DNA from 2 places in the Methylocystis rosea genome. Region 1 is predicted to be linked to the other one. Evidence: predicted binding sites of a transcription regulator. Region 1 holds the regulator's gene; the other holds the start of a gene.
What was found. Region 1 encodes LexA, which represses DNA repair genes until DNA is damaged. Its sites were predicted from a motif close to TGTTCNNNNTGTGTTCNG; they were not measured.
Positions count from the first base shown of each region.

Region 1 (4,423 bases):
CGTCGCGTCAGGCGGCGGCGTCGTGCTCTATTTCTCGGCCGAGCGTGAACCTTCGCTGGCGCTTTGCCTTTGCGCGCTCGCCGCCTTTGCAATCTTGGCCGCGCTTACGCGCCGGCACGCCCGCGCCCATGCGCTTTTCCTGACGCTCGCTTTCATCGCCCTTGGCTTTGCGTCGGGCGCCTGGCGGACGGCGCGCGTCGCGGCGCCGATCGTTCCACGCGTCGGCATCGGTGAGCTGACCGGCTTCGTCGAGGAGGTGGATCTACGCCGGGCCGGCGCGCGCTTTATCCTGCGCGTCGCGAGCGCCGAAGGCTTTCCAGACGACATCGTTCCCTCCCGCGTGCGTCTGACGACGCGCGGCGAGCCGAATTTTTCGGCCGGCGACTTCATCGCCTTCAAGGCGCGGCTGATGCCGCCGGCGCGGGCGGCGCTCCCCGGGGGCTATGATTTCGCGCGGGACGCATTTTTTGCGCGCATCGGCGCGGTCGGCAACGCGCTTGGACGAATCGAGACGATGTCACCGCCCGAACCGGCGCCATTTTCGCTGCGTTTCTTCGCGCACGTCGACCATATGCGCAACGCCCTGGCGATGCGCGTCTATCGAATCATCGAAGGCGACGCCGGCGCGATCGCCGCCGCGATGGTGACGGGCAAGCGCGACCTGCTGTCGGAAGACGCCAAGAGCCTCATCCGCCGGGCCGGAATTTTTCACATCATCACCATTTCCGGCGTTCAGATGACGCTCGTCGCCGGCATCTTCTTCGTCGGCTTTCGGCGCCTGTTGGCGACGTCGCAAACGCTCGCTCTGAATTATCCGATCAAGAAATGGGCGGCGGCGCTCGCCATGCTCGGCGCCATTCTCTACGACATCGGCACGGGCTCGCGCGTCGGCACCGAGCGCGCGCTAGTGATGACTCTCATCATGCTTGCGGCGGTTCTCTTCGATCGGCCGTCGCTGTCGATGCGCAATCTGGCGCTTGCCGCGCTCTTCATCATCGCTTTCGAGCCGGAGGCGTTGCTCGGCGCAAGCTTTCAGCTCTCCTTCGCGGCGGTGGCGGCCTTGATCGCGGTGTACGAATGGCGCGGCGAATATCTCGCGAAGCGCCGCATCGACGATCGCGCGCCGCAAGGGCGATGGGGCGCGCTCCGTGAAAGCGTCGCCGAGCGCCTGCTGCACGGACCGGGCGCGGCGATCTTCGCAACGCTATGTGCGACCTCGGCGACCGCTTCCTTCATGGCGAATGATTTTCATGAGCTCAGCCCCTATGTGCTGATAGGCAATCCGCTGACGTTGGCGATCATCGAATTCTTCGCCGTTCCCTGCGCGCTCGTCGGCGCCGCGCTTTACCCCCTGGGCCTCGACGGCTTCATCTGGCGCTATCTCAAGCTCGGCATCGACCTCGTGACCTATCTCGCCGGGCTGATCGCCAGCGCGCCCGGCGCGAGCCTGCCGGTCAAAGCCTTTGCGCCCTGGGCGATCCTGTTCCTTTCGCTTGCGGTCCTGTCGCTCGTGCTATGGCGCACTTGGGCGTGGCGCGCGCTCGCCATTCCTCTCGCCTTGATCGGACTGATGGGCGCGAGGAGCGGCGCGCCGTTTGATCTGGCCGTGCCGGCGACCGGAGAATCGGCGGCGCTGCGCCTGCCGTCCGGACAGCTCGCCGTCCTGGGGCAAAAACCGAGCGCTTTCGCCGCGGAACAATGGTTGCGCGCGGACGGCGACGCGCGCCAGTCCGCGGATGCGAGGAGCGGCGTCGCCTGCGACGACACGGGTTGCGTGGCGAAGGCCGTCAACGGCCGCTTTGTCGCGCTCGTCGCCGGGCGCGGCGGCTTCTTCGAAGACTGCGCGCGCGCCGCCGTCATCGTGACGCCGCTCTACGCGCCGTTAGGCTGTGCGGCGGAAATCGTGATCGATCGCCGCAGACTGTCCGAAACAGGGGCAGTGGCTTTGAGGTTCAAGGCGGAGGGCGTCGAATGGACGACGGCGCGCGCGATCGACGAGGATCGGCCCTGGTCGCCGGCGCCCCGCAATCGCCGCGCATCCGGATTTACCGCGCCGCTGAGCGATGAAGAGCGCAGCGCGGAAGATGCGCGCGCAATGGAGCCGCTTGAGTAGGGCGGAGCAATTCACGCGTCATTGCGAGGAGCGTAGCGACGAAGCAATCCAGGGGGAGGCCTCAAAGCGCTGGATTGCTTCGCTTCGCTCGCAATGACGGCGTTGCCAGAAACTAATATTTCCGCAGAAGGCTCACGAGCCTGCCCTGAATGCGCACGCGATCGGGGCCGAAGATCCGCGTCTCATAGGCGGGATTGGCGGCCTCCAACGCGATCGAGGCGCCGCGCTTGCGCAGGCGTTTCAGCGTCGCTTCCTCATCGTCGATCAGCGCCACGACGATGTCGCCGGTGTCGGCGCTGTCCTGCTTGCGGATCACGACCGTATCGCCGTCGAGAATTCCGGCTTCGATCATCGAATCGCCGCGCACTTCGAGCGCGAAGTGCTCGCCGCTCGAGAGCAGGTCGGGCGGCAGGCTGATGGTGTGGCTACGATTCTGGATGGCGGAGATCGGCGTGCCGGCGGCGATGCGCCCCATGACCGGAATGGCGACCTGACGTTCGCTTTCGTCCTCAAAACGTTCGCTGAGCGGCCGGACGCGCCCGAGATTCCCCTCGATGACGGACGGCGAGAACTTGCCGTTGCGCCCGCCCGCGGTGCGCGGCGTGGCCGATTCAGGTAGACGCAGAACTTCGAGCGCGCGGGCGCGATTGGGCAGGCGGCGGATGAATCCGCGTTCCTCAAGTGCGAGAATCAGCCGATGAATCCCCGACTTTGACCGCAGGTCGAGTGCGTCCTTCATCTCGTCGAAGGACGGCGGCACGCCCGACTCCTTCAGACGTTCATGAATGAAGCGCAATAGATCGTTTTGTTTTTTGGTCAGCATCGCCGCACCGCCCCGCAAGCCGAATCGTTGATTTTGGCTGAGCCGCAGCTTCTGGCTCGATAACCTAAACAAATCATGAACAGAACGATATCGGTTCTTACTGCGTTCCGCAAGCCATATGTTCACGCTTTGGTTAAACCATCATCGTGACGATCTATGTTCGCTTCGCGTGCGCCGTGTTAGACGGGCCGACCCAAATCGAGGAATTCGCCGCGCTCATGTCACAGGTCGTCACCCGCTTCGCTCCGTCGCCCACCGGCTTTCTGCACATCGGCGGGGCGCGCACGGCGCTGTTCAACTGGCTTTACGCTAAGAAGCACGGCGGCCGGATGATGCTGCGTATCGAAGACACCGACCGCGAGCGCTCCACGCAAGCGGCGATCGGCGCCATCATCGATGGCCTGCAGTGGCTCGGCCTCGAATGGGACGGCGACATCGTCTACCAGTCCGCGCGCGCCACGCGCCATGCCGAGGTCGCCGAAGAGCTGCTGGCGCAGGGACACGCCTATCGCTGCTACGCCACGGCGCAGGAGCTCGAGGAGATGCGCGAGAAGGCCAAGGCGGAAAAGCGCCCTTGGCGCTACGACGGCCGCTGGCGCGATCGCGATCCCTCGGAGGCGCCCGCCGGCGCGCCCTATGTCGTGCGCATCAAGGCGCCCCAGGACGGCGAGACGATCGTCGACGACGCCGTGCAGGGACGCGTCGTCTTCCAGAACAAGGATCTTGACGATTTCATTCTGCTGCGATCGGACGGCGCGCCGACCTACATGCTCGCGGTCGTCGTCGACGATCACGACATGGGCGTCACGCAGATCATTCGCGGCGACGATCATCTCACCAATGCTGGGCGACAGACGCATATCTATCAGGCGATGGGTTGGACGATTCCGGCCTTCGCGCATATTCCGCTGATTCACGGACCGGACGGCGCCAAGCTTTCGAAGCGCCATGGCGCGCTCGGCGTCGACGCCTACCGCGCGATGGGCTATTTGCCGGCGGCGCTGCGCAACTATCTCGTTCGATTGGGGTGGTCGCAGGGCGACAAGGAGTTCTTCACGACGCCGGAGATGGTCGAGTCGTTCGATCTTTCGCAGGTGCACCGTTCGCCGGCGCGTTTCGATTTCGCCAAGCTTGAAAATATGAACGGCCATTATCTGCGCGATAGCGATGATGACGAGCTGTTGGACTTGCTCATCGCGACGCTTCCCTATCTCGAAGGCGGCGGCGCGGTCGCGCAGGCGCTCGACGAGGGGACGCGCGCGCAGTTGCGCGCCGCCTTGCCGGGCCTGAAGGCGCGTGCGAAGACTTTGAACGAACTTCTCGACGGCGCGGGCTTTCTCTTCGCGCAGCGTCCGCTGTCGCTCGACGCAAAGGCGGCGCAGCTGCTTTCGGCGGAAGCGCGCGCGCGGCTTGCGCAGCTTGTCGAGAAACTTGCAGGGCTTCCAAACTGGACGGCCGCAACGACGGAAGCGGTCGTGCGCGATCTC
Region 1 covers NZ_CP034086.1:1,558,119-1,562,541, reverse strand. Annotated here, with positions in the region: gene EHO51_RS07585 (ComEC/Rec2 family competence protein) at 1-2,113, shown strand, start outside; gene lexA (transcriptional repressor LexA) at 2,226-2,936, opposite strand; gene gltX (glutamate--tRNA ligase) at 3,155-4,423, shown strand, end outside.

Region 2 (4,423 bases), 1.6 Mb from region 1:
ACAGATTCGGCTCTGTCGGACGCCTGATGCCGGGCGTCGAACATCGGCTCGAACCCGTGCCGGGTGTGGAGGACGGCGGGAGGCTCTTGGTGCGGGGGCCCAATGTGATGATGGGCTATCTCAAGATCGACAAACCGGGCGTGGTGCAGCCGACGGAGAACGGCTGGCATGATACGGGCGATATCGTCACCATCGACGCGCAGGGCTATGTGACGATCAAGGGTCGCGCCAAGCGCTTCGCCAAGGTCGGCGGCGAGATGGTGTCGCTCGCGGCGATCGAACAGCTGGCGGCGGAACTTTGGCCAAACGCGCTGTCGGCGGCGGCGACCGAGATCGATCCGCGCAAGGGCGAGAGAATCACTCTCATCACGCAGCAGAAGGACGCGACGCGCGCCGATTTCCAGGCCTACGCCAAATCGAAGGGCGCCTCCGACCTGATGATTCCGGCGGAAATCATGCTTGTGGAGCAGGTGCCGCTTCTGGGCTCCGGCAAGCTCGATTTCGCGGCGGTGACCAAAATGGTGCGCGAGCGCGGGCGCTACATTCTGCCCAATCCGCGCCTACCCAACGGCCTGCAGGGGCGCATCGACGGCAACGCCGCTGCGCCCGCGTGAAACGGGGTTGCGCGGGGGAGCGCTGCATCGCCAACCTTTGGCGTCGCGGCCCTCGTCCTTCGAGATGCCGCCTTCGATCTCGGGCTTGCCGAAGATCGACATTCAAATTCGCAAGTCGGGTAAACCCGACTTGCGGGCGGCTCCTCAGGATGAGGACCGCAGGGGCTCTAAAAAGCTTGGACCCTCTAAAACAGGTCAGTTTTGCGAAACCAAAGGCCCCTCATCCTGAGGAGGCCGCTTAGCGGCCGTCTCGAAGGACGAGGGGCGCTGGCGTTAGCCCCGCAAAAGCGCGGGCGGCGCCACGCCATGCGCCCGCCGTCAATCTCTCAAGCTCTTGATTAATACGTCCACGCTTGCTTTATCGCGGCGCAATATCTTTCTCGGGAGCTGCGCCTCATGTCGACTTGGCCAAACTACGGCAAAATCACCGGTCCGATCGTGCTGATCGGCTTCGGCTCCATCGGCCGAGGCATTTTGCCGCTGATCGAGCGCCATTTCGATTTCGACAAATCGCGCTTCACCGTCATCGACCCGGTCGATACGCATCGCCGTTTGCTCGACGAGCGCGGCATCGCTTTTCTCAAAACCAAGCTGACGCCGGAGAACTACCGCGAGGTCTTGACCCCGCTGCTGACGAAGGGCGAAGGCCAGGGCTTTATCGTCAATCTCTCAGTCGACGTTTCCTCGCTCGCGATCATCAAGCTCGCGCGCGAATTGAACGCGCTATGCGTCGACACGGTGGTGGAGCCATGGCCGGGCTTCTATTTCGACAAGACCATGTCCAATGAAGCGCGCACCAATTATGCCCTGCGCGAGACGGTGCTCGACGAGCGCCGCAAAAATCCCGGCGGATCGACGGCGGTTTCCTGCGTCGGCGCCAATCCCGGCATGGTGTCCTGGTTCGTCAAGCAGGCGCTCGTCGATATCGCGCGCGACACGGGCGCTTTCGACAAGGAGCCGGCGACGCGCGCCGAATGGGGCGCGCTCGCCCAAAAGCTCGGGGTCAAGGGCGTTCACATCGCCGAACGCGACACGCAGCGCGCGCGCGATCCGAAGCCGCGCAATGTTTTCGTCAACACCTGGTCGGTCGAAGGCTTCGTCTCCGAGGGCTTGCAGCCCGCCGAACTCGGCTGGGGCACGCATGAAAAATCTTTGCCCGACATCGGCCGCACGCATCCCTCCGGCTGCGGCGCGGCGATCTATCTGCTCTCGCCCGGCGCCAATACGCGCGTGCGCTCATGGTGCCCGACGCCGGGGCCGCAATATGGCTTCCTCGTCACTCACAATGAGTCGATCTCGATCGCGGACTATCTCACCCTGCGCGACGATAAGGGTCAGGCGATCTATCGTCCGACCTGTCACTACGCCTATCATCCCGCCGACGACGCCGTGCTTTCCCTGCACGAGATGTTCGGCGCCGCCGGCAAGATGCAGGAGAGCTGGAAGATTCTCGACGAGCATGAAATCGTCGACGGAATCGACGAGCTCGGCGTGCTGCTCTATGGCCACGCCAAGAACGCCTATTGGTACGGGTCGCAGCTCTCGATCGAGGAGACGCGCGATCTCGCGCCCTATCAGAACGCCACCGGACTGCAGGTGAGTTCGGCGGCGCTCGCCGGCATGGTCTGGGCGCTGGAGAACCCGCAGGCGGGAATCGTCGAAGCCGACGAGGTCGACTACAAGCGCTGCCTCGACGTGCAGCTGCCGTATCTCGGCCCGGTGAAGGGCTATTACACGGATTGGACGCCGCTCGAGGGGCGTCCCGGGCTGTTCCCGGAAGATATCGACGAAAGCGATCCGTGGCAGTTCAAAAACATTCTGGTGCGGTGAGGGCGCGCATCAGAGTCGGCCTCAACACGCGCGGGGCCCCTCGGCGCGCTTTTTCGTTCAGATAGCCGCTTGCCTCACTTTAATGTTCTCTATATGTTCTGGCTAGCGTCAGTTCTGAGCAATCGCCCAAGCGATGCTCAGCGCGACGCTGGGCAGAGGTTGCGGACATGGGGCGTGCGGCTCAGGCATCGGTAGAAATCAAAGGAGCGCCGCAGCCGATCGACGCTGCGGCCCTCATCGACGCCGATCGCCGGCGCGGACGCGGCGCCTTGTCGAAGCGCAGCGGCCGGTTCGAAAAGGAGACCCGCGAGGAGGCCGACGACGGCTGGGGATCGCTGGAGAGCTTGCCGGCGCTCAAGACCAATTTCCACGTCGAGAAGCCGCGCACGATCATCACCAGGAATGATTCGCCGGATATTTCCTTCGATCGCTCAATCAATCCCTATCGCGGCTGCGAGCATGGCTGCGTCTATTGCTTCGCGCGGCCGACGCACGCCTATATGGGCTTTTCGCCGGGCCTCGACTTCGAGACCGAGATCTTCGTCAAGGAAGGCGCGGCGCAGCTTCTCGAACGCGAATTATCGGCGCCGCGCTACGTCCCCAAGACGATCGCCATCGGCACCAACACCGATCCCTATCAGCCCGCCGAGAAGAGCCATCGAATCATGCGTTCGATCCTCGAAGTGCTGGCGCGCGCCAATCATCCGGTCGGCATCGTGACGAAGTCCGCGCTCGTCCTGCGCGACCTCGATCTGCTCGCGCCAATGGCGGCGAAGGGCCTCGCGAAGGTCGCGATCTCGGTGACGACGCTCGACCGCAAGTTGGCGCGGCTGATGGAGCCGCGCGCCGCGACGCCCGAGTTGCGGCTTGATGCGCTGGAGAAGCTCAGCGCCGCCGGCGTGCCGACGGCGGTGATGACGGCGCCGATCATTCCCGCCATCAATGACGACGAAATCGAGCGGATCTTGGCGCGGGCGCACGCCGCCGGCGCTCGCGAGGCTGGCTATGTGATGCTGCGCCTGCCGCTCGAATTGCGCGATCTCTTCACCGAATGGCTGGCGACGCATTTTCCTGAAAGGGCCCGCCGAGCCCTCGCGCTCGTGCGCTCGACGCGAGACGGCAAGCTTTACGATCCGTCCTTCGGGACCCGCATGAAAGGCGAGGGGCCCTACGCCTGGATGATCGGCCGGCGTTTTGAGCTCGCGGCCGCCCGGCTCGGTTTTGCGCAGAAAACAAGAATGCGAACGGATCTGTTCGAGCCGCCCCGACGCGCGCCGCAGCAGCTCAACCTCTTCTGAGCCCACTCTTAGGCTGGTCTCCGGCGAGCTTATCGCGCTCGCGCGGGCCGAGAATTCTTTGGACGCCGCCGCAAACGCCGTCTTTCCGGTTGCCAGCCGCCCGCCCTCCGCGCTTTATTCGCTGCGCGGTCCTGCACTGACGCCACTGTCGCGCAGAACCCTAGCGATTCGCCCCGGGGGGAGCGTTGGTGACGGCCAAGGGGCCCCATTTTCGACTGGAAGCCCAGCTGCGCCGGAAAGGCGTCTGGCCGATCGCCGGCGTCGACGAGGTCGGACGGGGGCCGCTCGCGGGTCCGGTGGCGGCGGCGGCGGTGATTCTCGATCCCGAACGACGGCCGCGGGGCCTCGATGATTCGAAGGCGCTGAACCAGGCGCAGCGCGAAGAAGCGTTTGAGCGCATCATGGCGAGCGCGCTCGCGGTGAGCGTCGCCTTCGTCGCCCCCGCCGAGATCGACCGCATCAATATCCGCCAGGCGACGCTCGCGGCGATGGCGCGGGCCGTCGCCGGCCTTTCTCATACGCCGGCCTATCTTCTCATCGACGGCAACGACCGGCCGCCGGTCAACTGCCCCTGCCAGCTGATCATCAAGGGCGACGCGACGGCGCTCAGCATCGCCGCCGCCTCGATCGTCGCCAAGGTCGCGCGCGACGCCATGATGCGCCGCCTCGCCGTCCACTATC
Region 2 covers NZ_CP034086.1:3,190,445-3,194,867, forward strand. Annotated here, with positions in the region: gene EHO51_RS15440 (acyl-[ACP]--phospholipid O-acyltransferase) at 1-614, shown strand, start outside; gene EHO51_RS15445 (homospermidine synthase) at 1,011-2,444, shown strand; gene EHO51_RS15450 (PA0069 family radical SAM protein) at 2,612-3,742, shown strand; gene EHO51_RS15455 (ribonuclease HII) at 3,931-4,423, shown strand, end outside.
Region 2: a site for LexA is predicted at 2,528-2,545, ahead of EHO51_RS15450 (PA0069 family radical SAM protein). Genes of this name have one in related genera too.